3 regions of the Paenibacillus sp. J23TS9 genome follow, and region 3 is predicted to be linked to each of the others. Evidence: predicted binding sites of a transcription regulator. Region 3 holds the regulator's gene; each other region holds the start of a gene.

Region 1 (10,785 bases), 220 kb from region 3:
ACACGTATATCATCTCTTAAAGTCCATCACTGCAGCTTCCTTACGAGCACTTACTGTAACCGCAGTTGCCGCAGGTTTTGCAGCCCTCGATATTAATCAGCGTCGCGGATCCGCAGGACGGGCAAAGATCTCGCGAAGCTTGTGGATCATCGTAGCGGTGATCATGTCCGCCGCCGTGATCTACGGTTTCTGGTGCCAATGTTGCAGCAACCGGTGCCGGGTTGTGATCCTCCTCGTAGCCTGACTGCACATGGGTTTCAAGCGCCTTCGCCACAGCATCTGCGATGGATTCGACACGGTTGGCGCCAAAGCCGATCGCACCGGAACCTCCGATTCCTTTCAGATGCTTGATCAGCAGCTCGACCTTCTGACCGTGATCTCCGTATCGCAAGAACAGGGAGCACACACGCCCCAAGGCTTCCGCCATCGCAAACACATCAGAACCGGCTTTGCCCACGTTCAGAAAAATCTCACTTGGAATACCGTCCAAATCATTAATTGTGATATATGCCATGCCAAATGGCGTATTAATCTTGTATGTTGCCCCGCGCAGCACTTGTGGGCGGCGCTTATACTGCTTGTCAACGACTTTTGTACCAGACTCATTCAGAACAGCCGGCAGTGTCTTAGCGGCTGCGGGCTCCGCATATTCTGCTTCTTTCGTGCTGGCCGCTTCATTGAGGGCTGTCTCCGGCTGCTTATCTTCCTTCTTCTCTGTTTGCAGCACCTGCACGTCGCGGCTGCCGTCACGATAAATGGTTACGCCTTTGCAGCCAAGATCGAATGCCAACTCATAGAGACGCCCTGTTTCTTCGACGGTGAAATCTGCCGGACAGTTCGCAGTCTTGGAGATGGAGCTGTCTACCCAGCGCTGGATTGCTGCTTGAGCACGGATATGATCCTCTGCGGACAGATCCATTGCGGTTACGTAGTAATCCGGCAGTTCTTCGCCAGGATGCGCGTCCAGCCAGTCCTGGGCAATCGGCACGAACTGTTCGTCAAAGCCCAGGCGGCTCTGGCGGAAGTATTTGAAGGCAAAATACGGCTCGATACCTGTTGATGTGCCTACCATGGTTCCCGTGCTGCCCGTTGGCGCCTGAGTAATAACCGTAACGTTGCGCATACCGGTTTCCCGAACGGCTGCTTCTACCTCAGGATACACCTCGGTCATATTTTTCATAAAGCCGCTTTGGAGATACAGTTCCGCGTCGAACGCCGGGAAGGAACCCTTCTCCCCTGCAATTTCAGCCGATGCCAAATAGGCTTCACGGGCAATAAATCCATACAGCTTATCCAGGAATTCCATGGATTCCGGGCTGCCGTAACGGATATTCAGCTTGATCATCAGCTCAGCCAGACCCATCGTGCCAAGGCCAACGCGGCGCTCATTCTTTTGGTTCTCTTCATTTTCTTCAAAATGGTACGGCGTCTTGCTAATGACATTATCCAGGAAACGTACGGAATAACGTGTTGTCAGAGCCAGATCATCCCAAGCCACATCATGCTTTTCTTCATTATAGAATTTGGACAGATTCATGGCCGACAGGTTGCAGACACCCCATGCAGGCAATCCTTGCTCACCACATGGATTCGTGCAGATGATCGGATTGAAGTACCAGCTGTTGGACATCTGATTGTAATATTCCATGAATACGACACCCGGTTCTGCGGATTTCCATGCCGATTCAATAATCGTATGCCAAATTTCGCGCGCCTTGACGGTGCGGTAATGAATTACGCTGCGACCTTCCTTCTTCCATTTGTCGAGATCGCCGTCCCATACTTCGTTGTAATCCGGCTCTGTTGTATCCGGGAAGACCAGATCCCAGTCGAGATCCTCTTTAACTGCCTTCATAAAATCATTGCTCACGCAAACGGACAAGTTTGCATTGGTGACCTGTCCCATCGTCTGCTTGACGGTGATGAAATCCAGCACATCCGGGTGCCAATCATTGATCATCAGCATCAACGCGCCTCTGCGGCTTCCGCCCTGCTCAATGAGTCCAGTCGTGTAGCTGAACAGGCCTCCCCAGGATACTGAGCCACTGGAGGAACCGTTAACCCCCTTCACGACCGCTCTGCGCGGACGCAAAGAAGACAGGTTAATGCCAACGCCCCCACCGCGCGCCATAATTTCTGTCATCTCGGACAGTGTGGACATGATCCCGCCGCGGCTGTCTTTTGGCGAAGGAATGACGTAACAGTTAAACAGCGTCAGTTCCTCGCTCGCGCCTGCGCCCGCAGCAATACGGCCGCCCGGAACCAGCTTCCAGTCGTCCAGAATGTAACGGAATTTCTCCTGCCATTCTTCTTGAAGCTCTGGGGTTTCCTCCACGGATGCCATCGCTCCCGCCAAACGGTCCCACATCTCTTCCGGTGTTTTCTCTATATTTAAAGTCAATTTATCCACATGAGATTCGACCAGCTCACCCCTACGGGTTTTGACCGTCACGATGCTGCCTTCACGGTTCACGATCTCGCCGACTTCCTTGGTAGGAAACTTCGGATCGTCCTTGGTCAGCACGAGGACAACGTCCCCAACCTTCGCATGGCTGGTATCCGGGTCCTTCCAGGCATAGCGGTCCAAAAAGATTTTTTCACTCAATCCCTCGAGCTTTTGTTTTTGCTGAATCATACCCAAATGAAACAACCTCCCATAAAATAATTGGTATTATTCCATAAACTAAATATAAGGCATTTAATCGATTTTTCGGTCATCACGTACAATATATTGTGTTCGCTACTCATTATACTATACCACATATTGTAACACTACAAAGCTGCCTTGAAATTTAAGGCATGTAAGCTCTTCAATAACGGACAACCTCATTTTTTCTCCATCAATCTCACTTTTTTGACAACGGGTCTTTGAAAATATTCATGAAAAACTTTCCTGTTCTTACGGTTACCATTCATTTCAGCCCTGTTATGAACTCTTTCGTTTACGTGCATACTACACATACGTATGTATACGAAAAATGAAGGAGGTACGGGCATGAATACTTCCCAAATCAGTGGAAGCGGACAGTCTCAGGACCTTCCGGTTCCCTTGCACATCGACCGCGGCTGGCTTGAGCAGCTGAATAATCGCCTAGAAAAAGGCGGCCCCTGGGGAGACTGGCGGCTCGCACAGCTGGCAATCCAGGGAGAAGAAGCACGCCTGGTGACCAGCTTTGATGAGTTGCAATGCCTGAAGCATTTGCAGGGTCTGTCCCCGCTTCCCCATCAACTGGACACTGCGCACAAGGTACTGTTCGAAATGTCCGGCAGAGCTATTTTGGCCGATGAGGTCGGACTTGGTAAAACAATAGAAGCCGGAATGATTTTAAAAGAATATATGATCCGCGGGCTTGTATCCAAAGTGCTGATCCTCGTCCCGGCATCGCTGGTATTGCAGTGGGTGCGGGAGCTAAGCAGCAAATTCGGCATTCCAGCCGTAGCTCAAAAAAAGGCGTATACCTGGCATTCCGATGTCGTGGTGGCTTCCATAGATACGGCCAAACGCGATCCTCATAAGGAATTTCTGCTGGAGCAGGAATATGACATGCTGATCATCGACGAGGCCCATAAGCTGAAAAACAAGAAAACGACAAACTACCAGTTCATTCAGAAGCTTCGCAAAAAATACTGTCTCCTGCTGACAGCCACTCCAGTGCAAAACGATATGAGTGAGCTGTTCAATCTCATCACCTTGCTGAAGCCCGGACAGCTTGGCCGCCAAGGCGACTTCGCTACCAATTTCGTGGTCGGCAAACGCCAGCCCAAGAATCAGGATCAGCTCAAAGACGAGCTCGCCAAGGTCATGATCCGCAATCGTCGGGGCGAGGGACCCGTTCATTTTACCAAGCGGAATGTGAGTAATGTCAGCCTACAGCTTTCGCCCGAAGAACAAGCGTTATATGACGGTGTGACCGCCTTTGTCAAAGACCAGTATAAGGCTTCCGGGGGGAATCTAAGCAGTATGCTGTCGCTCGTGACCCTGCAGCGTGAGGTATGCAGCAGCCGTGACGCCGTGTTCCTCACCCTCGTGAACCTATCGAAAAAAATCCCGGATGAGTCGCCGCTCACGGCCAAGGTATGGGAGCTGGTGACCGCCATTAAGGCTATTAAAGCGAATACCAAGGCCGAGAAAACGATTGAGCTGATCAAGCAGATGAATGAAAAGGTCATCGTGTTCACCGAATACCGGGCCACTCAGGAATACCTGCTTCAGTATTTTCAGACACATGGCCTGACCTGTGTTCCTTATCGCGGCGGCATGAACCGGGGTAAAAAAGACTGGATGATGGACCTTTTCAGAGGACGCGCCCAGGTTATGATTGCAACCGAGGCAGGCGGCGAGGGCATCAATCTTCAATTCTGCCACCATATGATCAACTTCGACCTGCCATGGAATCCCATGCGCGTGGAGCAGCGAATTGGACGTGTTCACCGTCTCGGTCAACAGAAGGATGTGCAAATTTACAACCTTTCTACTTCCGGAACGATCGAAGAGCATATCCTGCATTTACTCCATGAAAAAATCAATATGTTCGAAATGGTCATTGGCGGTCTCGATGTCATTCTCGAGCGTTTTGAAAAACAGGAATCCCTGGAAAAAAGCCTGTACAAGTTGTTCCTTGAATCTGATTCCAATGATGAAATCCGGCAGAAGGTAAGTACGCTCGGCCAAACACTGGATCAGATCAAGCGCCAGGTCGTTTACGAAGCCGAAGCAATCAGGGAGGAAGAAGCTTAGCATGAGCATGTCACCACAGCAGGTTCAAGAGCACATGATGACTTATCTTGAAAGTACGGAATGCCAGATCATCGAAAAGTCCCCGTTCCATGTGACAGTCAAGCTGTCACCGCAGGCGGACAAGCAGCTGACTAACCGTCCTTATTACTGGGGATTTGTTGAAAGAACCGGCGTTGAACCGGAGACTCTTTCTTTCACCTTCGTCTTTGACCCCGAGCAATACGACAAAAACGAACAGACCCATAGCGATCCACAATCGCAGCCTCAGCAGGACAGTATTCTATCCCGTTATTTCGGTACGGCGCCTATGGTGCCGCGAATCGGTCCGGGACGAATCCAGCGTGAGGATGTGACATATGGCAGCAGCAGGCTCCAGCAAATCTGGAACGCCGCCCGGCAGGAAGGCTCCGCTCTTTATCTCTTCGAGCAGCCCGCTGCTCTGCAGCGTGAAACGCTCTTCTCTGCCGCCTATGAGCCATGGCTCGGGGTATGCTTCAAAGCCGAAATGGCCTGCGATGTGAAAAAGGAAGAGCTTCATTTTGTCGGAATTTCGCTTGTCTCGGGCAGGATCATCTCCCATTTTCCTGAACGGTTAAAAGGTCTGACCATGAGCCCCCGTCTGCCCGAGAACATCCATATACAGCCAGCGTCGATATCACTATCCCAGGCTTCCAGCTCGCTGGAAGCCTATATGACCCGGTTGCTTGCAGACATGGATTATGGTTGGGCTGAGCAAGCCAAAGAACGTCTGAGTGAAGAGCTTGCTGTGATCGACATCTATTATGAGGATCTGCTCAAAGAGCCGGATGAGGAAAAGTTGGTAGGGATCCGTGAGCAATACGGCAACAGACGCAGTGAAACGACATGGCAATACGAGCCCAAGGTACATTTGTCCGCCATAACCTGCGGTCTGTTTCACCTTCGGTCTGCCCGCTAGATGCTATTAGACCTTCCTCGCTAAAAGAAGGCAAAAATAGAACCGGATAATCATATGGCTGCGCGACAGCTTGCAACAGCCTTTTCAGAGCTTGTCCCCTACAATTAAAATTAACTTTGAAACACAAGAAAGGTGAATTGAATGAATATTCTCTCCTTCACCACGAAAGCCGCTATAGTCCTTCTCCTTGCAGAGTGCCTTCTATCGAATGGCATGAGTACAGCGGAAGCATCGGGCAAAGTCACATCTGTCAAGCAAAGTATCTCTATAAATACAGCATCTGCTCTGAAAAATATGGTGTTCGATCAAAAGAAGGCCGCTGTCCCTTCCTCACTGCAAAGCTTTACGAAGGATGTGGTTAATGAATTATCCGGGCAGGATTCGTTTGGCATGTGGAAAAATGCGAGTATCTCTTATGACCCTCTGGGCCCGGGCACACGCAGCTGGCTGGCTACGGTAAGCCAAAATGGCAAACCCATCGGTTATTTAATTCTGACTTCGACTGACGATGGGAACTATATGTTGAGTGAGTACGGCCGGGATGAATCCATGCCGTATAACTCCCAGGCCCTTTATAGCCGTTTGAAGCAGCTTGGCATCCTGACCGCAGGTTCCAAGCTCCCGGCAGGTACAAGTATCGATGCCCAGTATTCTACACTGCTGCCGGTATGGAAAGTCTCAGTACCAGGCAAAAAGGCGGTTTATATTCATGGAATAATCGCTGAGGAGCTGCCTTTAGAAACAGCCCCTGCTGCGGATATGGAAAACGACGGCCTGACTCCCCATCCTGGAATTCACCTCACAAGCACAATTCTGCCTGAACAGCAGCGGGACAGCGATCCATACGACAACCTATTATGGCTCAAATCGCCTAAGCTTTCATTGAAGGGAACGAATGACCTGATGCAGGCTGTCAAATCGGAGCAAAGCAGTCTTGTGTTCACTTCCCCAGGCCATAATGCGAATTATGGCGCGCCTTTTGCCATCACCGGTCTCCACTCTTGGTCGGTAACAGAAAATAAAGGAATTGTACTCTATGCTGCATCAGGAGCGGCCGGCACCCGTTATTTACCGGCTTCCGCACTCCTTTCGCATGGCGAATTTCGCAGTATGAACTTATCCCATATGTAACAAATTAAAAAAGACACCAGGGCCGGTTTGAAATACGGTCTTGGCGTCTTTTTGATTTGCCCTATATTTTCTTTTTCTTTCTAGGTTGCCGCTTCATCAGCGTCAATCCTAACGGTATCATACCAAACCATTTTTCACCCCAAGGCTCCCTCGGCTTGGTGTGCCGAAGCCGCTCTTCCTTAGGTGTCTCGATGAATGTCACGACACGCTCGGTAATGTATTTTACAAGTTCATCTCCGCTGGCCATTGTGCATCCCCCCGAAGTTTTGATGCTTATAGCTTGTGCAAATCCGCAGCTTTTTAAACGAACCGTACTTTGGACGCATATCCTCTATTCCTCTGGCACTTCTTTATTTTTTAAGTTCCGTTAAATGCATTTATTTCCGATTTTTGCACATTATAAAGCTGTACTAGAGTTTATTGGAAAAATCAGCACCTTTAAATAAGAACTTTAATCCATGAAAGGATGGCCTTTACGTATGAATAAGCTTCTGCAGCTGACCATCTCCGCCCTTATTGCGGCATCTCTTGTCCTAACTTTTCCCGTACAGGCCATGGCGAAGTCCGGCCCGTCCGAAGAGGTAAAAGAACATCCTGCATTCCCGCGGGATGTCATCATTGTTGATGCAGGTCATGGCGGTATTGACGGAGGAACCTCGTTTCAGAACATTCTGGAAAAGGATATCAATCTTGCGATCGCGCAAAAGGTATTCATGCTGCTGCGCAGTCAAGGTTATCATGCTGTATTAAATCGGACAGGTGATTATGCCCTCAGCGATGATAATCACTGGTTAAACAGCCGATCCAGACATCAACGTGATCTGGCCCAGAGGAAGGAGCTTAGCCAGCAGATTCCTACGCTGGTTGTCGTGAGTCTGCATGTAAACTGGGGACGAAATACATCCAAGCGCGGCGGACTTGTCCTCTTTCAGGATGAAGGTCGCAGCGTCCTGCTTGCTTCAGCCATTCAGCAGCAGCTGGATCAGCTTTACGGGAATAAAGGTTCCATCAAACATGGAAGACCCTTTTACCTGCTTAACCAGGTAGCCGATCCGGCAGTCATTGTCGAAACCGGTTTTCTGAGCAATGCCGAGGATCGCAATATGTTGACAGACCGTAGAGAACAACTGAAGATTGCCAAGGCCATTGCAAATGGAATCAGTTATTATTTGACGGTAATATAGGAGAAGGCTGCCAGCCCCAGATATCCCGCACCAGGTCACTGATGCCCACAAAGGTCACACGGCCCTGCATGCTGGCTGCACTGCTTCTCAATACCTCGGCCGTTTTTTTGCCTTGGGTTCCAACATGCCCGATGGTCACGCAGTTATCATGCTCTTTGGCAAAATCCTCCACTGCCCTCATTTGCTTGCTGATATGACTGGCAGTATGGAAATCATCAAGGAAAATATGATTGGCAACCGGCGGCATTCCCATATTCACAGCAAGCTTGCCTACAATTGAGTGGTAGTTCGTTTTGCTGTCAACGAAAAAGAGACCTCTCTCCCTGCACACTTTAAGCACAATAGACATGATCCGTTCGTCGCCTGTAATTTTCGACCCCATGTGGTTATTCATACCAATGGCATATGGAACGTTATCGATGGCGTCCTCAACCTTCCTGCGTACTTCATCATCACTCATATTGGCTGTGATTGCTCCTGGACCCAGCCACTTGGGATTGCCCTGCTTGGGTTCCATCGGCATATGAACAATAACATCATAGCCTTTCTTATGGGCAAGCTCAGCATCACTGCGAGTTGTGGGCAGAAAAGGCATGATCGCTACAGTCAGCTTAATGGGCATAGACAACATCTCTTCCGTCCCACCTTGTCCGTTTCCAAAATCATCAATAATAACAGCTATTCTTTTTTCCTTCTTCGCAGGACTTTGTTGACTTGGCGAGTTCTGTTCTTCCCCTGAAGGTATTCCAATGTTCACACTGTACTTATCTGATTCGGAAAGTTCGGCAAATGCCGGAGATACCGATGCGGATATGAGGAGCAAAGCCAGTCCTGCCGCCTTAATACAGACGCTCCATTCGTATATATTCCGTGATTTCAAGCCTTTCTTCCTCCTTCTTGTTGCAACGTTTATCGTTTACCTCATTGTTTGAGAAAGCAGGAGTAAATATGTATTCACATGAAAAAAGACGTTTTGGACTTATGTCCAAAACGTCTTTTATAGGATGCGGTCGAGAGGACTCGAACCTCCACGGGGGTTAGCCCACACGGACCTGAACCGTGCGCGTCTGCCAATTCCGCCACGACCGCATATGTATTATGTCGCTTTGTCGTTTCAAACTCATTCGCGGCGACAAGATATATCTTATCACACCAATAAAACATAGTCAACACTTTTCTTCGAAAAAATGATTAGTGGATGATTTGGGAGAAAAATACCAATCAAAAAAGTATTGATTAAAATACAGTATAACGGGTAAAATAAGAACACAAGTTCGTATAAGGCGGTGATTTCATTGACTGCTCCAGGCATAACACGTGAAGAATTGTCGCTAATCAAAAGCTTCCTGCTCCTGCAGTTCATTCATAAAGTATTTGAGCGGGACCTTCGAATTATGAAGGAAAGTGGTGTGTTTAAAACCCCGGAGCTGTACATGGAAGTACTCGCTAAGGGTGACCGTCAAACCTTGATGCTTCTGACCGAGGTCAAACGTGAATTTAAAAACCGCAGAATTCGAGTGTACCAAGTCGCACAGAATGAGCGTGGAATTGAGGCCGAATATGTATGCAGAGGATATACAGGAGAAATGAATATTTTATGGCCAGCTTTTCGCAGTGAGATGCTCGCCAGAATGAAAGCTTATTTAGGCCTACAGCCTTCTTCTGAGCCAATTGGTTATGCGCCAGAACCTCATTCCACATTCACCATTTCTCCTACGTAAAGATGGTCAGCACTCAAAAAAGCCGCTTAACCATCAAGCGAGGCCTGAGTGGACAAAGCGGCTGTTCGAGCTTTATATGGATCGAATTTGTCACTATCATTTCCTGGTCGGTCACTCCCCTTGGAGCGAGCTTCATTAAGCTTCAGGATTCGAGCGAGGCTCGTCCACTGGCTCATAGATGTAGCTGCGGTCAAGCTTAACCACCTTCCGGTTGCGGCGGCGGATCATCACCTGCTCTTCGTTCCAGGCGACCACAATCCCTTTGACATCATTGGCTTCCATATTATCGCGAACCACCCTAACCATCTCTCCGGAAAGTCGGTACTGGTTTAACTGCTCATCGGTAATCATCATCCCCATCTCCTTTCCTTTACTCACAAAAAAAGACCTAAATGGGCCCATTTAGGTCATATCTTTTGCAGCAGATTCCTGCCTGAATTATTATCTAAACGGCAAATTAACGTTGCGCATGTTCTCTGCTGTCATTTTTCTCAAACCAAAAATCGAGAACGGTCGAAGACATCACCCGTTTTTCTACATACTCCACTTGATGAGGGTTAAACAATTCCTTCCAGGAAAAGTCAAGCTCATCACACATACGCACGATGGTCAGCAGCTCTGACCAGGCGACATAGCGTTTGTACCAGAAAAATTGAGGATGCTCCATAATATAGGGATAAAGATCATCGAACTCCGTATGTTTACAATCCAAAGCGCGTTCAAAATGATCCTTAGCTGCAGCCAGTTTATCGACAAAATACTGCTCGGTTACCGGTTCTTTCCCCATTGTACTGCCTCCCCTCTTCGTGATCTCAAGTATATTATAAGCGAAAATAACGCTACTTGAAAGGAATTGTTTATATTTGGACGATTAGTCTGCAAAAGTTATAGCGCCGTTATCCAGAGACTCAATCCGTACCAGCGATTCAAGCCGGATGCCTTGTTCACGTATGGCACGTGCACCAGCCTGGAAGCATTTCTCCACAACGATGCCAAGTCCAACCAGTTCAGCACCTGAACGGCCGATAATCTTCACGAGCCCTCTCGCTGCATCCCCGTTGGCGATAATATCGT
Region 2 (10,785 bases), 400 kb from region 3:
ACGGCATGAACAAGCACCTGCTGATGATGCGGGAAAATCTGCTCGAAGAATGCCCGGCCTTCATTCGTCAAATCCGCGAATATTACACGGCGGTCATCCGGGGATGCTTTTCGGACAAGCAGATTTTTTTTCTGGAGCTTATCGGCTACATAGGTAATGTTTCCGCTGGAGATCAGCACCTTCTCCCCTATCTTTTGCAAAGGCTGCGGGCCTTTATGATACAGCAGATCCAGCACGCCAAATTCGGTGGTATTCAGACCATGACTTTGAATATCGCGGGTGGAGTGGGCTACTACCGAATTATAGGCGCGTGCGAGTACAATAAATAATTCCAGGGACATGTCGTCATTGTTCGTTTTATCTGCCATACAGGAAACCTCCAAACGTACTATCTTAATGCAAAGATAATCTAAAGCTGCGAAATTGTCAATCTCCATTATGTTATAACGCCGGATGAAGGCTTCTCTGACTTATCCTTCGCTCTCCACCACAGTCACGGTCCCGTCACTTCGACCAATGACGGCGCGGGTCGCAAGTCCGATAAAAAGACCGTTGTCTACTACGCCCGGCAGTGCCAGCAGCGCACGGTGAAGCTCCTTCGGATTCTCAATAGCACCAAAACGGCAGTCAGCAATATAATTGCCGTTATCCGTCACAAAAATATGCTCATCCTCCGTTCTCAGCATGGGCCTCGCTCCCATCTCCTCCAGTGAGGCCATCGTCCATTCTTTTGCAAAAGGAACGATCTCGACTGGCAGCGGAAAAGTGCCGAGCTTGTCCACGAATTTGCTTTCATCCGCAATAATGATCAATTCCTTACTATGAAAAGCGACAATCTTCTCCCGCAGCAGCGCCCCGCCGCCGCCCTTTATTAAGTGAAGCTCCCGGTCCAGCTCATCAGCACCATCAATAGTTAGGTCAAGTCCCTTAAGCCTGTCAAACGGGATTAAAGGAATACCCTGCTCCTGCGCGAGCTTTTCCGAAGCCTTGGAGGTTGCCACTGCCTGAATCTTCAGTCCTTCACGGACACGCTCACCTATCTTCCGGATTGCCCAATAAGCCGTTGATCCTGTTCCAAGTCCAATGCTCATGCCGTCCTTGACATATTCCACTGCTTTTTCCGCGGCCAGTTGTTTCAGGTTCATCCACTCCACGCTCCTCTAATGAGATTTAAGTTCATACACAAGGGATTGTTATGGTTCCTGCCTATAACCTGCTATAATCAGACATATGATGACAACTCGAAGCAGCACGTCCTGACAGCACAGTGCATGATTCTTTGACGGCGCAGCTGCTGCGATTGGAAGACATGATCAGCATGCTCGAATGGGTGATGAATGATCCGAGTGGCAGCTATCATATGTAATGAGGATTAGGCAATACCGCATCTCTAACCCCTTCTATTCTTCAATACCAGCCATCCAACTTCTGCTGGAGAGCGAAAGAGATAGTCTGGCTCCGGTGTAAGGGATACATTCTGTACCTCTTCAAACCAATGAGCGCCACCGATCCGTGTACCCGCAGCCCGGCCAGCAGTCATATCCGCATTACTGTCGCCAATGAACAGGGTTGCTTGCGGATGGATACCGAGAGCTTCCATCGCCCGGTCAATGCCTTCACGGTCCGGCTTCGGGCGCTTCAGCTCATCTCCCGCGAATTGAACATCAAAATAATGCCTCATTCCGAGCTTATCGAGTGAAATATCCAAACTGCGGCGGCTTTTTCCTGTAATGATCCCCATTGGAATATGATATTCCGCCAGCTCCTCCAGCATCATTCGGATTTCCGCGGACAGCTTCAGCATTTCCTCATGGTGCTCATCATACAGACGGTAATACGCAGCACAGGCTTCAGCCGATAGAAATTCATCCTTTAACACGCCTGATATGATGCCATCTTCAGTCGGACCAAAGAGACTTACCAGCTCCTCATTGGTATAATCTCTTCCTGTATACTTCCGGAATACTTCCTTAAATGCGTGAAAAGATAGAGGCAGCGTATCCGCAAGCGTCCCGTCAAAATCAAACAGCACACCATCGATCTCGCCTTGCTGTACATGAATTGTCATGTGGAACCTCCCTACTGTTTCTGAAGAGCTTGCTCAATTCGGATTAGCGCTGACTTTTCATCTTCATTTTGCAATGCTTTGTGATAGGAAGCCACGTTGAGGGCTGCTCCTTTGTCCGCGAATTCAGAACAGGTATGCTCCATGATCTGAACGGCATGATTTAGCTTTAGCTCGCTGACTGTTCCATTCATCCGGCACAAGCAGACACGCACTATTCCTTCCGGTTCCTGATAAGTTGCTTCGAGGAGCGCAGTCATATTGACGGATTCCTCTAGTTTAGACTGGCGGGTAACCTGTACCGTATAAGAGGAAACTGCCGGTATGGCCCCCTTTGTTTTTCGGTCATGTTTTATAATCCTCGAATTTCTCCAGGCAAGTATACCGGAAGCTGCAAGAATCAATACTCCCAATACATATCCGATATAGACAATCAACTCTTCACCTTCATCCATTTCATTTATCAATTACATCAACATTGGATCATGTTACAGCTTTTTCAACATATGAATATCTTCGGGTTCCAGCTGGAACAGCTCTTCATCGACCTGACTGGTAATTTCACCGCCGCTGGACATGTAGAAGTTAACCGCCGACTCCGTCTCTGTGGATGATATGTACAAATAGGATGCGCCGCGTTCCTTCGCTTCCTTGCCAAGTTCCATCATAATACGTGTTCCAATACCTTGTCTTCGGTATGAACGGCTTACATACATCAGATCCACTTGAAGCTGGTCCAGATTGGTACCGCGGAAACGGTGTCCAAGCACTCCAAAGCCCGCAAGCGTTTCACCGTCAAAAGCTCCGTAGGCAAAGCCTCCGCCTGCAATCTCCTTTTCAAAACGCTCAATTAATTCTACCGAGTGTGCCTCATCCCAAGTCGGGCATTCATGTCCGGCCGCTACTGCCTCAAGTTCTCCGTCATTCATTTTATAAATTTTACCGATCGTTTCCGACCTGTCGATTTGCCGGAGCAGTCCGGACTCGGTGACTTGCATCTGTCTAAAGATCATTTTGCTATTTTCCCCCATATACTTGGAATTTCAACTCCCTTAGATTACCTCATATTGGAAATTCAGTCATCTTTTTTTTCCAATTGTACAGTACGCGCACTTTATCCTATTATACAAAAAAAACAGCCTGCGGCTAAAGCGGCCGAGGCTGAAATAAGAAGAGAAGTCTACACCGTTACATTACCCTGTAGCGTGAAGATCAATCTCGATCCGGAAATAAAAACTAAAGATGCGCGGGTGTTTCTTGAGGCTCGATACCGGGTACCCTTTTTCTTCGTGAAAAACGGATTTGCGGAACGGCAATGCCGATAAAAATAAGCACAATCCCAAACCATTGCAAGCTGCTTACATGCTCATGGACCAGAAGCACCGATGCCACAACCGCAGCCGGCAGCTCGGCGGCTCCCAGAATGGCTCCCGTCCCGGACCCTACCTTCGGCATTCCGATCGCGAAGAACAGAACAGGAATCAGAATCCCTAGGATGCCCAAGATGACTGCATATTTCCATAGTCCCGCTCCAAGTGCGCCATCCCACAAGAAGGCGGGAGAAAATACGGATAAAACAATGACCCCTGAGCCCGTCGTCATAAAGAAGCTTTTATTAAACACAGGGACCGTCGTTCCCACACGCCCACTAACAAACATATAAAGCGCGAACGTAAAAGCGGCCAGAAGACCGTACACCACACCTTTCATATCCAGCGGTCCGGTGCTTTCACCAATGACGCCTCCTGCAAGCAAGGTTCCCATAATCAGAATAACAATGGATATAATTTTGCTTCGGCTTGGAATACGGCGGTCCGCTGCTGCTTCCATGAGAACACCAATCCAGGTGAATTGAAACAACAGGACAACAGCAATCGATGCAGGCAAACGCTCAACAGCCTTACCGTAAAAGACAGACGTTCCGCTCATGGTGATTCCAACTGCCAGCAGCGATAACCACTGCTTGGGAGCCAACTTTTTCCGGGAAAAAAGAAGCATGAGCAGAAGCAGAAGCAGCCAGCCAAAAACATATTGGCCGCCGAGCATCTGGCTGACCGTAAAGCCTTCATTCATGCCGACCTTCATAATAGAGGACAGCACGCCATAACTGCATGCTCCAATCAATATCAGTAGCGAGTATTTCAGTTTGTTCAAGTTAATTCCTCCTGAAGCTGTTTTTGCGCAAACAACCAAAAAGCCCCCCGTCTGTTAGGACAGGGGGCGAACGAAACCGATGACATATATAGCCTTCGTTAAAATTTCGCCACTCACGAACGAATCGGAGTTTATAAACGGGTGCTGCGCTATCTCGAAGTTGATTTGAACCTTTCAAAATGAAATTCTAAAACATTATTCAGCGAGCGTCAATGAGCTACGTTAACATAATAAAGTAACTGCCAGGTATCAAGCAGAGCAGCATAAGTCGTGCTTCTTCCATGCGCCATACTTGTTTTCCCAAATGAGTTGGTTGCTGCTGCCGCGGAAAGGAAGGGACAGATCCCGCTGCTGCAGCTCGAATCTTCCATCCACGAGCACATCGCAGCAGGCCAGCAGCTTCCTTTTATTACCGTCAAGGCTGCTCTGAAGTTCTTCAAGGGTATACCCCGTATAGGCCCAGATATGTTTTCCCTGCCGCTTCAGCTCAATAGCGACCTGACTCATCCCTTCTGCCTGAAGGAAAGGATCTCCGCCGGATAGTGTGATATCTGTGAGCGGGTTGCTTCCGGCTTCACGTACAATATCCCCGATGCTGCGGAGTTTGCCGCTGCGCATACTCCAGGACTCCGGATTATGGCATCCTGCACAGTGATGCGAACAGCCCGCGCAAAAAATAACTGAACGCAAACCCTCCCCATCCACCACGCTATCATGGACGATATCCATAATCCACACCCCCTTTTCGTTTAGCTTGAACGCAGTTTTATCACACATGCCCATCACAAGCTCCACGCTCCTTACTTTCCATGTATGATACGGTCGGCTTCCTCCGCGCGTTTGGCCGGATTCCATTTCTCCATGTCCCCCACCAAATAGCCGGTAATGCGCCGGATTCGTTCGATCTGCTCATCCGAACCGCCGCAGACCGGGCAATCCTGGTCAATAATTCCGTTATATCCGCAAGATTTGCAGCGATCAACCGGATGATTGATAGAGCCGTACCCGATCTGATTTTCCGCCATGCAGCGGATGATTCGGTCCAAGGCTGCCGTGTTATGAATGACAGACCCATCCACCTCCACATAGGTGATATGACCTGCATTGCACAGCTCATGATAGGGCGCCTCTATGCTGATTTTCTCGGCTGCCTTGATGGAATAATAAACCGGGACATGGAATGAATTGGTGTAGTAATCCCTGTCAGTTACGCCGGGTATGCTTCCAAACTGATCCCGGTCCTTTTTAACAAATTTGCCGGATAATCCTTCGGCTGGTGTGGCAATAAGGGAGAAATTCAATCCTCTTTCCTCCATTTCGCGATCCATGCGTTTGCGCATCATGCCGATTATTTCCAACCCTCGCTGCTGAAGCTCGGCATTCTGTCCGTGATGCTCCCCGTAAAGAGCAGTCAGCGCTTCGGCTAAACCGATAAATCCAATGCTCAGCGTACCCTGCCTGAGTACATCCTCCAAATGATCATGGGACCGCAGATATTCTCCATCTCGCCATACGCCCTGTGAATACAGAAAGCGAAAGTTCCCTGCCTGCCTGCCGGCCTGGTACTCATAACGTTCAAGAAGCTGTTTGACTGCCGAATCCATGGTCTCCTCGAGCAGCCGGTCAAATTCTACGGAAGAACTGGATATCAGCGCCAGTCGGACCAAATTAATGGTGGTAAAGGAAAGGTTTCCCCGCCCAATTGCGTTTTCCTCTCCGTTTACATTCCCCATGACGCGCGTACGGCAACCCATATAACAAACCTCGCTTTCACGCGTCCCCAGATCGTACATCTTGTTAAACCCGGTATCCAAAAAAGCGAAATTCGGAAACATCCGGCGTGCCGTTGTCTCCAGGGCCAGCTTGTACAAATCATAGTTCGGATCATCCGGCTGGAAATTCACGCCTGATTTCACTTTGAATATTTGAATGGGAAAAATCGGCGTTTCCCCATTCCCAAGCCCCCGCTGCGTAGCCAGAAGAAGCTGCCTGATCAGCATTCTGCCGCATACCGATGTGTCTGTCCCGTAATTGACCGATATAAATGGAACCTGTCCACCCCCGCGCGAATGCATGGAATTCGCATTATGTATAAAAGCCTCGCATGCCTGGTATACATCCCGTTCGGTCATGCGCCAGGCTTCCTGTTCACGGTCGAAATCTTCGTCCAGAGGCAGTTCCTCGAGCATACGCAGCTTTTGATCATAGGTTTTCTGAACATAAGGTGCAAGATCCGCATCCAACATTGGAAAAGCCTGTCCGCCATGCTGTTGGTTCTGATTTGCCTGCAAAATGATGGACGACAGTGCCATAGCGCTCTTGATATCCTTGGGCTCGCGCATGTGGCCGTGTCCGGTGTTAAAGCCTCCACTCAGGAGCTTTCCAAGTGGAATTTGACAGCAAGTCGTCGTCCCTGCCGCATAAAAATCAAGATCATGAGGGTAGAGAATATTTTGCTCCATGGCCTCTCTTGTTTCCGGTGACAACAGATTGTCATACGCATACAGCCTGGCACTCTCGCTTCCGAATTTGCCCATCAACCCCATCGGTGACTTTCCGTCCACGTTGGCGTTCTCCTGCAGCAAATCCAGGTTGCTGGCGTGGATCATATCATGAAAGGAATGCCAAAGCTGACGGGTTCCTGAGTTTAAATCGTTCATCATTATTTCCTCCTTCACCGTGTTCATGCAAGGCGACAACGCCTTACAACACTATATATAGTATTAAAATATCATAATTGGCACTATATATATTGTCACAGCATAAAAAGAAAACTTCTCCCATGCTCAGGGGTTAGTTTGCCTTCATAGAGGAAAACAAGGGACCGGGCATAAAACCAAGCTGATTACACAAGGCTTCAAGCGGATGTCCATGCATGACCCTGATACGTAATAAAGGCTCATCTCGCTTTTTCAAAATGGTAAGTGCCCTCCGCAGCATACCTGTTGCCAGGCCCCTATTTCTGTATGACGGCAGTACGGCGAGCTCCTTAATGGACGGGCAGCAGCCCTCTAGACCGATAAGACATACGCCGATTAATGCTCGTGTACTGGCATCATATACAAGACTTGAAGCCGCCAGGACATCCTCCGAGCTGCCAGCTGCATACTGCCGTAGCTTGATCAGTACCTCTGCAAAGGGAAATACCTCCTGCGCTCCTCCTGCTCCTTCGTCAGCATATTTGAACAGGAACAATCCGATTTCGCGCTCCAGAAGAAGCCTGCGCTCGCCATTCTCCTCAAAAGTCTCCAGAGAGCGGAACGTTATATTATCATTGAAAAAATGGTTGAATACGGCAGCAGGCCGCTGCATCCAGCGGAATCGATGAGGGTCGGGACGAAATCCAGCTCTGATATAGACATCCTCTTGATCCGATAGAATCTCATAAGCATGAAATGTCTGGTCTCCTCCTGCAAGCTGGCGTATCGAATGGGTAAGCTGCTTGACCAGCCCCGAATCCATGTGAAAAGGCGGAATGGCGAATAGGTAGTGGATGGCGCCTGAAGAAATTGCCGCACCTCCTGCAAGCACTCCATCGCTTTCAATCCAAAAGGGTATGAATCCCGCAGGAAGGAGGGATGGGAAGCCTGCCTGCCGGAAGAAACCAATCACAGCCTGATGATAATAAACGGAGCAGTACCTCTCCCACTCTGCAGATACCGCCCTGCATAAATGAAGTGATTCCGTTAGTTCGAGTCTTGGCGAATCTCCAAGCTGGTCCTCTCTTTTCATGCTGGACCTCCTCTTGCCTAAATATATGTTTCCATTAACAGTTTACGATCCGGCTGTCCGGTTTCATGCCAAGAAGCCCCGGAGAATCTCCGGAGCTTTTGTATATTTCACTTACATCTTATTTAAATTCTTGCCGTTCCATCAAATCGGATAAATAATTGAGCACCGGCAAACGCAGTTCCTCACGCTGCAAGCTCATTTCCAATACTGCATGAACGTAGCCGATTTTGTCACCGATATCAAACCGCTTACCTTCAAGCTCCAGTGCGCAAATTCCTTCGCTGCTAACTAATCTGCGCAGGGCGTCGGTCAGCTGATACTCTCCGCCCGTGCCTTTCTCGATTTTTTCGAGTTCAGGGAAAATGGAAGGATTCAGAATGTATCTGCCCATCACCGCAATATCACTTGGAGCTTCAGCCGGATCCGGCTTTTCCACAAGATCTGTGACCTGGTAAATCCGGTCTCCGTACTTATCATACGTAATAATGCCGTATTTGCCCGTTTCGCTGCGGGGTACCCTCTGAACGCCTACAATCTGCTTCTCGTGCTTTTCATACGCATGCATCATCTGTTTGAGCGCGGGAGGGTCCGACATCATAATATCATCCCCCAGCAATACGGCAAAAGGTTCATTATCGATAAACTGCCGGGCGCATAAAATGGCATGGCCCAGCCCAAGCGGTTCCTTTTGGCGGATATAATGGATGTTCACCATTTCACTGATATTCATCACTTCACTGAGCAGATCCCATTTGCCTTTCTCAGCAAGCAGCTGCTCCAGTTCAACGGAACGGTCAAAATGATCCTCGATCGATTTCTTGTTTCGGCCCGTTACAATAAGGATGTTTTCAATGCCTGCCTCAACGGCTTCCTCAACGATATATTGAATGGCAGGCTTGTCGACAATCGGAAGCATTTCCTTGGGCTGTGCTTTCGTTGCCGGAAGGAACCGGGTTCCAAGACCTGCCGCGGGTATTATTGCTTTTCTGATTTTCATAAGCTGCTCATCTCCTTAACACTTGCTGGTCCTCAGGCTTTTTGGTGTGGACGGCGCTGACGATATAGAGCGGCCGTTGTTTGACCTCATCGTATATACGTCCCAAATATTCGCCGATCACGCCGAGAAACATCAGAATACAGCCGCTGAATAAGATCTGAAGGGCGATGAGTGATGACCACCCGGGTACCGTAACGTCAGTGAACCATTTTTCAATCAGCACCACCAATAAGTAGATGAAGCCGGCGGCAGCTATCAAAATGCCCATAATTCCTGCTGCCTTCAAGGGTTTGGAGGAGAAGGACGTCATTCCGTCCATGGACAACTTCAGCATTTTCTTCAACGGATATTTGGATTCACCCGCATATCGTTCATCCCGTACATACTCCACTGCCGTCTGCCGGAAACCTACCCAGCTGACCAATCCCCGCACATAGCGGTTCTTCTCCGGCAGCCGCCTCATTTCATCGCAAACTTTCCGGTCCAGGAGTCTGAAATCCCCCGTATCCAGCGGAATATCAATCTCGGTCATCCGCTTTAAAACGCGGTAAAAAATGCTCGCCGTCTGCCGTTTGAACAGTGACTCCCCTTTACGTTCCGAACGCTTGGCATAGACGACGTCATAGCCTTCCTTCCACTTGGCGATCATCTCAAGCATCAGCTCAGGAGGGTCCTGCAGATCGGCATCAATCACGATTACCGCTTCACCCTTGGCATAATCCATACCGGCGGTAATCGCCACCTGGTGTCCGAAATTGCGGGAAAACTGGATGAGCGTGACACTCGGATCCTTCTCCCCGATGCCCAGAATCAGCTCAGCAGTTCTGTCTCGGCTGCCGTCATTAACAAAGAGCAGCTCATAACTCTCACCGGTCGAGTCCATGACGTTTTTTAAGCGCCAATACGTTTCCTGTATAACCTCTTCCTCGTTATACACCGGAATAACGACAGAATATCGGACCGCGCTTAAATGAATCACCGGACTCACTCTCCTTTCGCTTCTGATTGGATTTCATAAAGTGTTGTACTGCCTTCCATACCGCCCCGGAATGAACCATCGCCGGAGCTTTTGCCTGATCCCGATTGGCTGCTTTCCGAGCTGCCCTGCCAATCCTCCTGCGGCACTTCGGTCGCATTCGCCTTGATCCACTCGGTTACCTCCGAGCTTTCACCACGTCCCATGCCCCCTTGACCAGATAGAAGAAAGAATTTGACTTTCCCTTCCTGAACCAGCTTTTTAACACCATCCAACGTCAAAATCGGATCTGAACCGGAATAACCGCCCATTGCCATAACCGCATTGCCGGTACGGATAATATAAGGAGCTGCCGTCATCGCGCTGCTTGTAGCAAAGAGATATTTTTCCCCGGTATTATTCTGAGTGACATAACTTAGCAGGCTTTCATTCACCGTTCCGTTCATGCGCCCCCCGCCACTCGATTCTCCAGGGCCTGCGGCCGGCAGCTGGCTGGATTGCCCATAAATGATCGGTGTCGCAGACCAATAAGCCGGAGCAATCAAGAGTACGATAAGTCCAATGACTGCCAAGGTTAAAGTTCTGCCTTCCTTATTCCGTAAAACTGCCAGAAGTGTTGCTGATCCAACCCCTGTTACCAGAGCGATGATTGTCAGTGCTGAGCCGATTTGACTCGTGTACGATCGAAGGATAAAGGCTTCAAAGCCTGTCGCAACGATCACAGCTGCCGGAAGCATCCAGCTTTTCCATCCGTCGGCGTTCCGGTAGTCCTTCCACATCCGGCTCCAGCCAGCACCGGTAAGCGCCGCAATCGGCGGCCCCATCATGACCAGGTAATACTGATGGAAAAATCCGGCGATG
Region 3 (10,785 bases):
CAAAAGCCTGCAAATTTCCTCAGGACGACTCCCCAAATGTGCAGGAAACATGGGTGCCGGTTTGCCAAGGAGTTCAGCCTCGGACCAACCGTATATTTTCTCAAAGGCAGGATTAATGCGAATGACGTTGCCTTCTGTATCCATAATGCAAATGCCGTCGACCGAGCTCTCATATAAGGATTCCAGCAGCTCTTTCGTTTCCATCAGCTCTTTTTCGCTGGTCCTTCGCTCCGTAATATCTACGCAAGAGGCAATCACTTCAACGACTTCACCCTGTCGCTTGATCGGCCGCAGTGATGCCAAATAGGACACGCCAAGCAGCTCGCCTTCATAACTTACTTCTTCCTTCCCCTCCCAGGCCTCGCTATAAAACACTTCTTTTTTTGCAGCGAAATCTTCAGGGAGAAAGTCCTTCAGCCGTCTGCCAATCACTTCCTGAGACGTTAATCCGATTTTGGATAATAATTGACCCGCACAAAATGTATGTATGAACTGACCTTCAATATTCTTGAATTTAAACGTCATGCCTTGCTGCTCCGATAACATTCCCATCAGTTCCTCATGAGAATATTCCAAGAGGTCAATCAGAGGTTTATCCATATGCACACACTCCTACGGCCAGATATGAATACACAAATTGCATTGCATTCCATTTCATTCGACGAGTGAACGCGAGCCTCCTTCCCGAACAAGGGTATGTCTATCAAAACTTGAAGCCATGCTCTGCCTAAGCGCCAGGATTCGCTCCTTATTGGAGATTACGATACTATCATAAAAACACGCCAAATACCTCCTATTAATCCAAAAACGCCATTTGAATCAAAGCCTTTGCCTTCTTGAGCTGCCTTTCGTCTAGCTGTTGAAGCATGGAGAATATCTCGGTCATGGTCGTTCCCTCCGGAGAAGATTGATTGGGGGTACCCACGGCGTCATTTTCAGCATCCTTTCCTTTGTCTCACACCTCTTCGAAAGCTTCCTTTTGCACCCAGGATGCTTCTGTAGTGTCTTTCAAGCATTGGATAAGGATAACTTGATTATTGAGACTTTCAGTCGTTCATAGCCTATAATGGTTTGAAGATCAATTCTCAAATTCGAATACAATGATTCCTGAGGCAGTGCAGGTCGCACTGAAGAACATCCTCCCGCTTCATAGCGAGGATACTCAAGGGTAGGGTCAAATGTATCGGATCTTGAGGGTATTGAAAGGATGAATATCACGAACGTTGAGGATAATCGATAGATCTGTAAGGACTATCTCAAAAAGCTAATTGGAGGAACATGATGAAAATAACCAAAATAAAAGAGAATGATGCAGAAATTGCCGTTATAAGCAGCAGTGAAATGCTGATTACGGATGTTCAGTCGGCTTTAGATTTGATAGCAACCGTAAATTATGAAGCAGGTTGTCATCGAATTATTTTAAATAAGTCAGCCGTATGTGAGGATTTTTTCAACTTAAAAACGCGGCTTGCAGGTGAAATATTGCAAAAGTTTGTTAACTATCACGTGAAAATTGCGATCATTGGTGATTTCTCTGAGTATTCTAGTAAGAATTTCAAAGATTTCATCTATGAAAGTAACAAAGGAAAGGATCTATTCTTCTTGTCGAATGAAAAACAAGCTCTGGATAAATTGAGCATTCGTTAGCTCTGAAATTGAGGAGGCGCATGGAGTGTCAGATGCATTAAAGAAAGATTTTGATTATCCAATGATCAGCATTCCTGGTGGAGAAATAGAATTAAGAGATGATCGAATAAAAAAGGTATGGAAAACCGAAATAAAACCGTTCCTTCTTGCCCAATACCCTGTAACCATGGAACTGTATTGTACGATTACGGGAAAAGCATCCGCTACTATCTACGGAAATCAAAGGCCAGTTGTGAATATTTCTTGGAATGAAGCCATTCGCTTATGCAATCTACTTTCTCAGAAAGCCGGATTGAATGAATGTTATTCATTAAATCATGACAGTGAAGAAATCATCTGCGATTGGGGATCAGACGGATATCGCCTTCCTTCTGAAGCAGAATGGCAGCATGCATGTAAAGCAGGAACTACCGGATATAGATATGGAGAAATTGATCAGATCGCATGGTATCAGGAAAATTCAGAAGGCAAAATCCATGAAGTAGGAACAAAGGAACCGAATGCATGGGGTCTGTATGACATGCTGGGAAATGTTTGGGAGTGGTGCTGGGATTTATATGACGAGAAAGTATATGGTTCCTACCGTATTTTTCGGGGTGGCAGTTGGGCTGAAGAGAAGCGAGGCTGTGGGGCCTCATGTCGTCGTCGCAGTCACCCATCATTTAGCATCGATGATCTTGGATTACGCCTTGCCCGGTCTTTGTCGTGAGAATGATTGCGAAACAAAAAGAAACGGCATTTCTGCCGTTTCTTTAAAAAATGGATTGTCAGGGACTCGAACCCTGGACCGCCTGATTAAGAGTCAGATGCTCTACCAACTGAGCTAACAATCCACGCTATCCATAATTGTATGAAGTGTATGGTGGAGCCTAGGGGGATCGAACCCCTGACCTCATCGCTGCCAGCGATGCGCTCTCCCAGCTGAGCTAAGGCCCCATATAATCAATTCTCTTTCAAAAAGAGCACTCCTATAATATAGCATATCAGACAAGCTCACGCAACATTTTTCTAGCTAAGAATTACCTTATGAGGCTGCCTCGACAATAAAAAAAGGACAGTTACTGGAGCTGTTCCGCATGAACATCCAGTCTAAAGTCCTTTTTTAATGCTTTCTTACTGGCACCGAGATTAATCGCCTGAATCAGGCATTGTATTTTTGGACAACAATCCTTTGAGCTCTTTCATAAACATATTGATATCCTTGAATTGCCGGTACACGGATGCGAAGCGAACGTAAGCCACCTCGTCCACGGGATATAGCTGCTCCATGACCAGTTCGCCGATCTGGCGGCTCTCCACTTCTGCTACGGCTGTATTCCGCAGCGCCTTCTCTACCTCTGAGACAATGGCTTCCAGCTGTTCCACGGAAACAGGACGCTTCTCACAGGCACGGATGAGACCGCGCAGAATTTTATCCCGGCTGAACTCCTCACGGCTTCCGTCCTTCTTGATGACGATCAACGGCGTTTCCTCCACCATTTCAAACGTCGTAAAGCGCCTGCTGCATTTCTCGCATTCGCGTCTGCGGCGAATCGATTTATTATCATTGGCCGGACGGGAATCCAGCACCTTGGTGCCTGCATAATCACAGTACGGGCATTTCATGCAAACTCACTTCCTTTATCATTCACAATGGTATTTACATTCCGGCTTAATCACACTTAAAAAGACGGTAAAGCCGCCTCCTATAAGGCCGCACGGGAAATAACTTATATTTCCAATCAAAAATATATAAAAAAAGTTATGAAGATTCAAATTTTGAGACATAATACTTTTACCAACAGCGAGGAGGTGAACATCAATGGCTCAAAACAACAGTTCTAACAACCTGGTAGTAACTAAAGCTACCGCAGCCCTCAACCAAATGAAATATGAAGTTGCCCAAGAGCTGGGTATCAGTATTCCTCAAGACGGATACCAAGGTAACATGACTTCCTATGAGAACGGTTCGATCGGGGGATACATCACAAAACGTCTTGTAACCCTGGCTGAACAACAATTGGCTGGTCAATTCAAATAATACATCTGTATTCAAGGAAGTATTGAGGCGGCCCAAAAGCCGCTTCAATACTTCTTTGCTTGTCTACTCAGAAATCGCTGTAAATACGTGTATATTGATTATAATAATAAACTACCCGTTGTATGTAGTGCCTCGTCTCCCCGATCGGAATGTTCTTCACGGATTCCAGAGTCCCATCCCAGACTCCCTTTTTAAGCCATCCGTCTACTTTACCAGGCCCCGCATTATAAGCCGCAATAACCGCAATCCGGTTTCCTTTGAACTGGTTAGTTAGGTTATTCAGGTACCAGGTCCCGATTTCGATGCTGGATTCTGGCTTATGCTTGATGTGATCCATCGTAACTTCCGGAATCCTAGCCTGTTCCATAGCCCATTGGGCCGTATCCGGCATAAGCTGCATAAGACCTAGCGCTCCCTTTTTCGATTCTTTACCCAGCTTGTAATTGGACTCCACCCGGATGATGGATGCAATCAAAAAAGGATCTACATTATAACGCTCGGATTGCTCTCTGATATTTTCCTTATAATAAATGGGATAAAACCAGGACATCCAGTTGGTGCTGAAGAAGAGGACAACGACAAAACCGAGAAACAGGACGAGAAGGACTCTCTTTTTCCGCAAAAATTGTAAATACTTCATGCGTATCCTGACTGAATCCAGAAATCATCAATTTGACGCTCCGTTAGTTCAGCATCTCCGCTGTTATCAATCACAATGTCTGCCTTCATCTTCTTTTCTTCAATATCCATCTGCGACCCGATCCGTGCTGACGCCTCATCTCTGTTCAATTGATTGCGCTGCATTAAGCGCTCCAATTGAATGACCCGCGGGGCATATACCACCATGACTCGTTCAAACATGTGCTCAAGTCCCGATTCAAACAATAAGGGAATATCCACAACCACAAGCCGGTTTGGGTGCTCCCGTTCCAGAGACTCCATCTGCTTACGGATTTCACTGCGGATTGCCGGATGCGTAATATCATTTAAAGCTTGACGCTGGGAAGGATCATGGAAAACAATGTCTCCCAGTTTTTTTCTGTCCAAAGTACCATCCGCAAGAATCATAGCTTGTCCAAAATGATCGGCAACGGCCGCCAAAACGGGATGACCCGGGAGCATAACCTCCCGGGCGATTACATCAGCATCAACAAGCAGGGCTCCCTTGTTTATCAAGAGAGCGGATACGGTGCTTTTTCCAGTCGCTATACCTCCGGTTAACCCGATATTCATGTGCTAAACTCACCTCATAACAGCTTTATTATTCCCATAGCTATTAATAATAACGCCGGAAGAGCCGTAAAATGCCGCATCCATGATCTGGATGCAAACCGGAAGCCGGTCTTCATGCCGATCACTAAAAAGGTACCGCTGAACAGCGCGATGACAAGGGCCGTCCAGATAGGTGAGAATCCGAGTAGTGCAGCACCGAGGCCCGCTCCAAATGCATCCAATGAGAGGGCGATCCCGAGCCACATCGCTTCAAAACCCGAAATACTTCCAGACTTGTCAATATCGGCTGATGACGGCGTCCGCAGAATGCGGATCACAAGTCCAAGCTTACGTATTTCCAGTGAAAATACGGTTTGCTCAGTCTCCTTCACTAAGACTGCTGGAATCTCTGCAGCCTTGATCGTTACGGCATCTTTATCCTCACGGCTCTTTTCTTTCTGAATCAGAAGCTGAATCAAAGACCAGGAACCCATAATAATCAATATGACAGCTCCGACGATGGATGCGGCATCAGGTGACACCACCCTGGCCAAAAGCACGCCCACCTGCATCGATATATAAATGATGACACCGGAACATAATGAAATGATCACTACGGACAATGGTGAGATCTTCATCTGCCTGAGTCCATATGTAATCCCGACACCAAAACTGTCTAAGCTTAAAGCAAATGCAAGCAGGAGCAGTGAAAAGACATGACTGAGCACCCCTGGTTTCCCTCCCCTTGATGAAACGGTCCAGTCCGGGCCTGTTTGGAAAGAGAGGCCCTTGACGTTCCGATTCCCTGAAGTTCAATTCAATCTTAGTATATGGGAGGGACAAACAAGGGGTGCACGCCCATGCTTTAATTTACTTTTAAGATGTAGTTCAATTACTTAATCGACTGGCATACCGGACAGTAATGAGTTCCCCGGCCGCCGACAACGGATTTCTCGATGATCGTTCCGCAGGTCTGACAAGGTTGGTTTTGACGTCCATAAATCTTGAGCTGATGCTGGAACCTCCCCATCTCACCTTGTCCATTGACATAGGACTTAATGGAAGAACCTCCGACTTCAACCGATTCCGCCAGGGTCTCTACCACAGCCTGATGCAATTTATGATACTGCTCGTCCGTAAGCGTGTTCGCCAACTGCTCGGGATGAATGCCGGCTCTGAAAAGAGACTCATCCACATAAATATTCCCGATGCCGACCACATATGCCTGGTTTAACAATACAGCTTTGATTTTCGTTGTCTTGCCCGCCAAGATTGCTTTGAACTTCTCGACGGTAAACTCGGCATCCAGCGGCTCAATTCCCAGTTTTGACAACGGAGGAACGGTGAATTCCTCCCCAGGATTGAACAGATGCATCGTACCGAATTGGCGCACATCCTTGTACCTTAACTCGGTCCCGTCGTTGAAATGGAAAATAACATGCGTATGCTTCTCCACTGGTTCGGAGCTTTCGTATAAACCATAACGTCCTTCCATCCGCAGATGTGAAACCAGGACCAAATCATCCAGCAGAATACGCAAAAATTTACCACGGCGCTTCACGCTTTGAATGGTATGTCCTGCAAGCATAAAAGCAAACTGATCTATATCGTCAGGGCGCTGAATAATCCGCGCCAAATTTACGGTAACATGGTCAATGACTTTACCTTTAACCAATTGGTTTAATGTTCTTTTGACTGTCTCGACTTCCGGTAATTCCGGCATGATGACTTCACCTCATCCCCATTATAACGGAAGTTAGTACTCTATGGGGCATTATTTCGCTTCGTACCAATTCATTCCATAGCTGACATCCGCTTTCAGCGGCACAGACAAGGCAAGCGCCTTTTCCATCGTCTCAGGCACAAGCTTTTTCATCAGCTCCAGCTCATCCTCCGGTACCTCGAATACAAGTTCGTCATGCACCTGAAGCAGCATGCGGCTCTTCAGCTTCTGCTCTGCGAGTGCAGCATCCATATGAACCATAGCGAGCTTAATAATATCCGCTGCGGTGCCCTGAATCGGTGTATTCATCGCGGTACGTTCAGCGAAGGAGCGGAGATTAAAATTGCTGGCATTAATTTCTGGTAAATAACGTCTTCGTTCCAGCAGCGTTGTCACATAGCCGTCCCGCTTCGCGTCTTTTACGATGTCGTCCATATAGCGGCGCACCCCGCCGAACGCATCAAAGTACTGATCGATAAAGCGTGCGGCTTCCTTCCGCGTAATGTTCAGGTTCTGTGACAATCCGTAATCACTGATCCCATAGACGATACCGAAATTGACGGCCTTGGCCGAACGACGCATGTTCGAATCCACTTCCTCGGCTTGAACACCAAACACATCCATAGCCGTCTTCGTATGGATATCCATATCATGCAAGAATGCTTCCTTAAGACCCGTATCATCAGAAATATGTGCAAGTACGCGCAGCTCGATCTGCGAATAGTCGGCTGCGAGAATATACCAGTCCGGCTCGGACGGCACGAATACTTTCCGGATTTTGCGGCCTTCCTCAAGACGGATCGGAATATTCTGCAGGTTAGGGAATTGACTGCTCAGGCGTCCGGTGGCAGCAATCGTCTGGCGATAGTACGTATGCACTTTGCCTGTTTCCGAAGAAATCTCCTTCAGCAGACCTTCGACGTATGTTGATTGAAGCTTAGCAATCGTCCGGTACTGCAGAATCAGGCGCACAATATCATGATAGGGAGCAAGTTTTTCCAGTACTTCGGCATCTGTGGAATAGCCGGTCTTCGTCTTTTTGACGACAGGCAGACCCAGCTTTACGAACAGGATCTCTCCCAGCTGTTTGGGGGAGTTTAGATTAAACTCCGTTCCGGCAATCTCATAAATCTCTTCGACCAAGGTTTTGATTTGGGATTCAAATTCCTTGCCCAGATCCGTCAAGTCATCCTTATTTACGGATATCCCTTGCTTTTCCATATCCGCCAGGATACGTGACAATGGCATCTCTAAGTCATGAAAGAGCGAAGCCATTTCATTGCCTTCCAGCTCTCTTTCCTGCAGTGGGATCAGATCCAGAATTGCAGCACATTTGGCAGCCAAATGCTTGCTTAGCACATCCGCTTCAGGCACCTTGTACTTTGCACCCTTGCCAAAGACATCCTCATCAGCAGCCAGCGATTGCAGTCCATGCTTATGAGCAAGAGCGTGAATATTCTGATTGGAATCCGTCGGATCCAGTAAATAAGCTGCCAGTTGAACATCAAACGATGCACCCGCAAACGCAATGCCCTGCCAATGCAGCGCCAGATCCGTCCGGTGCAGGTCATAACCGCGCTTTGGAATATCCTGATCTCCGAGCCACTTCCGCAGCGGTTCTGCCGCTTCAGCCTTCAGCAGCTCGAACGGAACATAGTAGTGCTCCTCCGGAGAGGAAAAGATCGTACCGATCACCTCGGCGCGATGCGGATTCTCCCCATTCGTTTCCACATGCATGACTTCTATCGTATCCAGCGCATCAACCAATACACGGATATGATCGATGTCCATGACTTGAACCTTAATCTCCTTCGCAGGAGCCTGCTCCTGTGCCGGCTGATCGCTGCTGCGCCCGTCTGCCTTGAAGGACAAGCGTTCCAGAAGAGATTTAAACTCCAGCTTCGCGAGGGCAGGACCTGCTGTATCCTCCTTCAAGCCATCAAAATTCATATCGTCAAAGGACTTGTCCAGCGGAACTTCCCGGTAGATTGTCGCCAGTTTTTTACTCATCACGGCGTCGTCCGCATGGGTTTCAATTTTTTCTTTCATTTTACCTTTGAGTTCACCGGTATTAGCCAGCACCTCTTCGACCGAACCAAACTGATGAAGCAGCTTAAGCGCAGTCTTCTCACCAACTCCCGGAATACCCGGGATGTTGTCGGATGCATCGCCCATAAGCCCTTTTAGGTCTATGATCTGGAGCGGTGTCAGGCCGTATCTTTCCTCGATCTGCTCCGGTGCATAGGTCTCAATCTCCGTAACGCCTTTACGCGTAAGTCCAACCTGAACATGATCCGAAGCCAGCTGCAGCATATCCTTGTCCCCGGTTACAACGAGAATCTCATGCCCTGCTTCCTCCGCGATTTTTGATACCGTACCGATAATATCATCCGCTTCGTATCCGCTCAGCTCAAACTGTGAAATGCCAAAGCCCTGCAGCAGCTCTTTCAGCAGCGGAAACTGCTCGGACAGCTCCGGCGGAGTCTTTTCACGGCCGCCCTTGTATTCCTGATAGCCTTCATGGCGGAATGTAATTTTCCCGGCGTCAAAAGCAACCATCATATGTGTAGGTTTATGATCCTCAATAAGTCGCAAAAGCATATTTGTAAACCCGTACACGGCATTCGTGTGCAGTCCCTTGGTGTTCGTTAATGGGGGCATCGCAAAAAACGCCCGGTAAATGATACTGTTTCCATCAATAAGAATCAGTTTGCTCATACAGCACCTTCCCTTTTTAAACTTCCTTCATTCATGAAAACTTTCAATCGATGTTATACCTTTTAATATCTTAACACATGACACTTCATTCTAGAAAAAAATCAGGCAGCGCATCTTCTTTTTCAATACAGTTCCCTACAACACAAAAACACCGGAAAGAACGATTCCGATGTCTTCATGATACTTCAAGTATTCAAATGCCGGATTTAGCGGTTTAAGTCGGGGCGTTTCCCCGTAACCAGGTACACGGCGCTTTCCCCGATATTGGTCGCATGATCAGCGATCCGTTCAATATATCGTCCAACCAGCGTAAGGAGCAGTGCTTGCGGCATCGAATCGGGATTGGCTCTCATATGACCGTATAATTCCGTTAAAATCTGGCTGTACAGATGATCCACCTGATCATCGTCCTGGGCCATTTTATAAGCAAGATCCGTATTTTCGTCCAAATAAGAAGTAATTGCCTCTTCGATCATGACTTTAACGATGTTGGCCATTTGCGGGATATCAATCAGCGGTTTAATCAGCTTCTCCCCTTGCAAACGCAATGTCACTTTGGCCACATCCAGTGCTAGATCGCCCATACGTTCCAGATCACTGGATATTTTAAATGCAACGAGTATTCTGCGAAGATCCTTGGCAACGGGCTGCTGGGTAACTATGAGCCGCGAACCGATGTCCATAATTTCCTCTTCCATAAGATTAAGCTGAGCATCTGCCTGCACGATTTCCTGCGCTTTGACACAATCCTGTGTTTTCAGGCTTATGACCGCTCCATCAAGCGCCCCAACCACATGCTCTCCCATTTGAACAAGCAGCGAGCGAAGCTGCTCCAGATCCTGATCCAATTCTTTTCTCCGAATCATGGCTGATGTTTCCCCCTATAAAATGTATTGTTTCTCCATCTATCAGCCGAAACGACCGGAGATATAATCCTCTGTTCTGGAGTCACGCGGATTACTGAACAGAGCGTTGGTCTCATCCGCTTCGACAACCTCCCCATTAAGGAAGAAAACCGTGCGGCCGGAAACACGGGCAGCCTGATGCATGTTATGCGTAACCATGACGATCGTGTATTTCTCCTTCAGCTCCTGTACCAGCTCCTCGATCTTCAACGTAGATATTGGATCGAGTGCTGAAGTGGCTTCATCCATCAGGAGAATATCCGGTTCTACCGCAAGTGCTCGTGCAATGCAGAGGCGCTGCTGCTGTCCCCCGGACAAGCTAAGCGCAGAACGCTTCTGATAGTCTTTGACTTCTTCCCACAGCGCGGCTTGACGCAAGCTCTCTTCGACAATCTCATCCAGCGTTTTTTTATTGCGGACTCCGTGAAGACGCGGACCATAGGCAATATTGTCATAGATGGATTTCGGAAACGGGTTTGGCTGCTGGAACACCATGCCGACACGCTTGCGAAGCTCCTCCACGTATACATCCTTACCGTAGATACCTGAGCCGCCAATTT

Evidence for each region. Region 3 encodes NrdR, which represses ribonucleotide reductase genes. Its sites were predicted from a motif close to AACACNATATATNGTGTT; they were not measured.
Region 1: the regulator NrdR is predicted to act here: its motif matches at 2,721-2,738, upstream of KJS65_RS13520 (adenosylcobalamin-dependent ribonucleoside-diphosphate reductase).
Region 2: the regulator NrdR is predicted to act here: its motif matches at 6,927-6,944, upstream of KJS65_RS12820 (anaerobic ribonucleoside triphosphate reductase).

The regions. Positions count from the first base shown of each region.
Region 1 is NZ_BOSG01000001.1:2,885,363-2,896,147, forward strand. It holds gene KJS65_RS13520 (adenosylcobalamin-dependent ribonucleoside-diphosphate reductase) at 41-2,635, opposite strand; gene KJS65_RS13525 (DEAD/DEAH box helicase) at 2,996-4,738, shown strand; gene KJS65_RS13530 (YqhG family protein) at 4,740-5,675, shown strand; gene KJS65_RS13535 (hypothetical protein) at 5,817-6,806, shown strand; gene KJS65_RS13540 (YqzE family protein) at 6,868-7,053, opposite strand; gene KJS65_RS13545 (N-acetylmuramoyl-L-alanine amidase) at 7,286-7,990, shown strand; gene KJS65_RS13550 (divergent polysaccharide deacetylase family protein) at 7,965-8,870, opposite strand; tRNA gene KJS65_RS13555 (tRNA-Leu) at 8,996-9,079, opposite strand; gene KJS65_RS13560 (YhjD family protein) at 9,277-9,711, shown strand; gene KJS65_RS13565 (hypothetical protein) at 9,847-10,062, opposite strand; gene KJS65_RS13570 (hypothetical protein) at 10,169-10,498, opposite strand; gene KJS65_RS13575 (xanthine phosphoribosyltransferase) at 10,583-10,785, opposite strand, start outside.
Region 2 is NZ_BOSG01000001.1:2,706,396-2,717,180, forward strand. It holds gene KJS65_RS12785 (MarR family winged helix-turn-helix transcriptional regulator) at 1-368, opposite strand, end outside; gene rpiA (ribose-5-phosphate isomerase RpiA) at 471-1,145, opposite strand; gene KJS65_RS12795 (HAD family hydrolase) at 1,391-2,068, opposite strand; gene KJS65_RS12800 (hypothetical protein) at 2,080-2,532, opposite strand; gene KJS65_RS12805 (GNAT family N-acetyltransferase) at 2,554-3,078, opposite strand; gene KJS65_RS12810 (EamA family transporter) at 3,302-4,219, opposite strand; gene nrdG (anaerobic ribonucleoside-triphosphate reductase activating protein) at 4,469-4,948, opposite strand; gene KJS65_RS12820 (anaerobic ribonucleoside triphosphate reductase) at 5,020-6,828, opposite strand; gene KJS65_RS12825 (GNAT family N-acetyltransferase) at 7,013-7,951, opposite strand; gene galU (UTP--glucose-1-phosphate uridylyltransferase GalU) at 8,070-8,948, opposite strand; gene KJS65_RS12835 (glycosyltransferase family 2 protein) at 8,956-9,927, opposite strand; gene KJS65_RS12840 (glycosyltransferase family 39 protein) at 9,933-10,785, opposite strand, start outside.
Region 3 is NZ_BOSG01000001.1:3,103,424-3,114,208, forward strand. It holds gene KJS65_RS14520 (PAS domain S-box protein) at 1-600, opposite strand, end outside; gene KJS65_RS14525 (DUF4180 domain-containing protein) at 1,282-1,647, shown strand; gene KJS65_RS14530 (formylglycine-generating enzyme family protein) at 1,709-2,356, shown strand; tRNA gene KJS65_RS14535 (tRNA-Lys) at 2,408-2,480, opposite strand; tRNA gene KJS65_RS14540 (tRNA-Ala) at 2,508-2,583, opposite strand; gene nrdR (transcriptional regulator NrdR) at 2,776-3,252, opposite strand; gene KJS65_RS14550 (alpha/beta-type small acid-soluble spore protein) at 3,449-3,667, shown strand; gene KJS65_RS14555 (lytic transglycosylase domain-containing protein) at 3,735-4,307, opposite strand; gene coaE (dephospho-CoA kinase) at 4,304-4,900, opposite strand; gene ytaF (sporulation membrane protein YtaF) at 4,915-5,607, opposite strand; gene mutM (DNA-formamidopyrimidine glycosylase) at 5,772-6,602, opposite strand; gene polA (DNA polymerase I) at 6,654-9,320, opposite strand; gene phoU (phosphate signaling complex protein PhoU) at 9,527-10,186, opposite strand; gene pstB (phosphate ABC transporter ATP-binding protein PstB) at 10,229-10,785, opposite strand, start outside.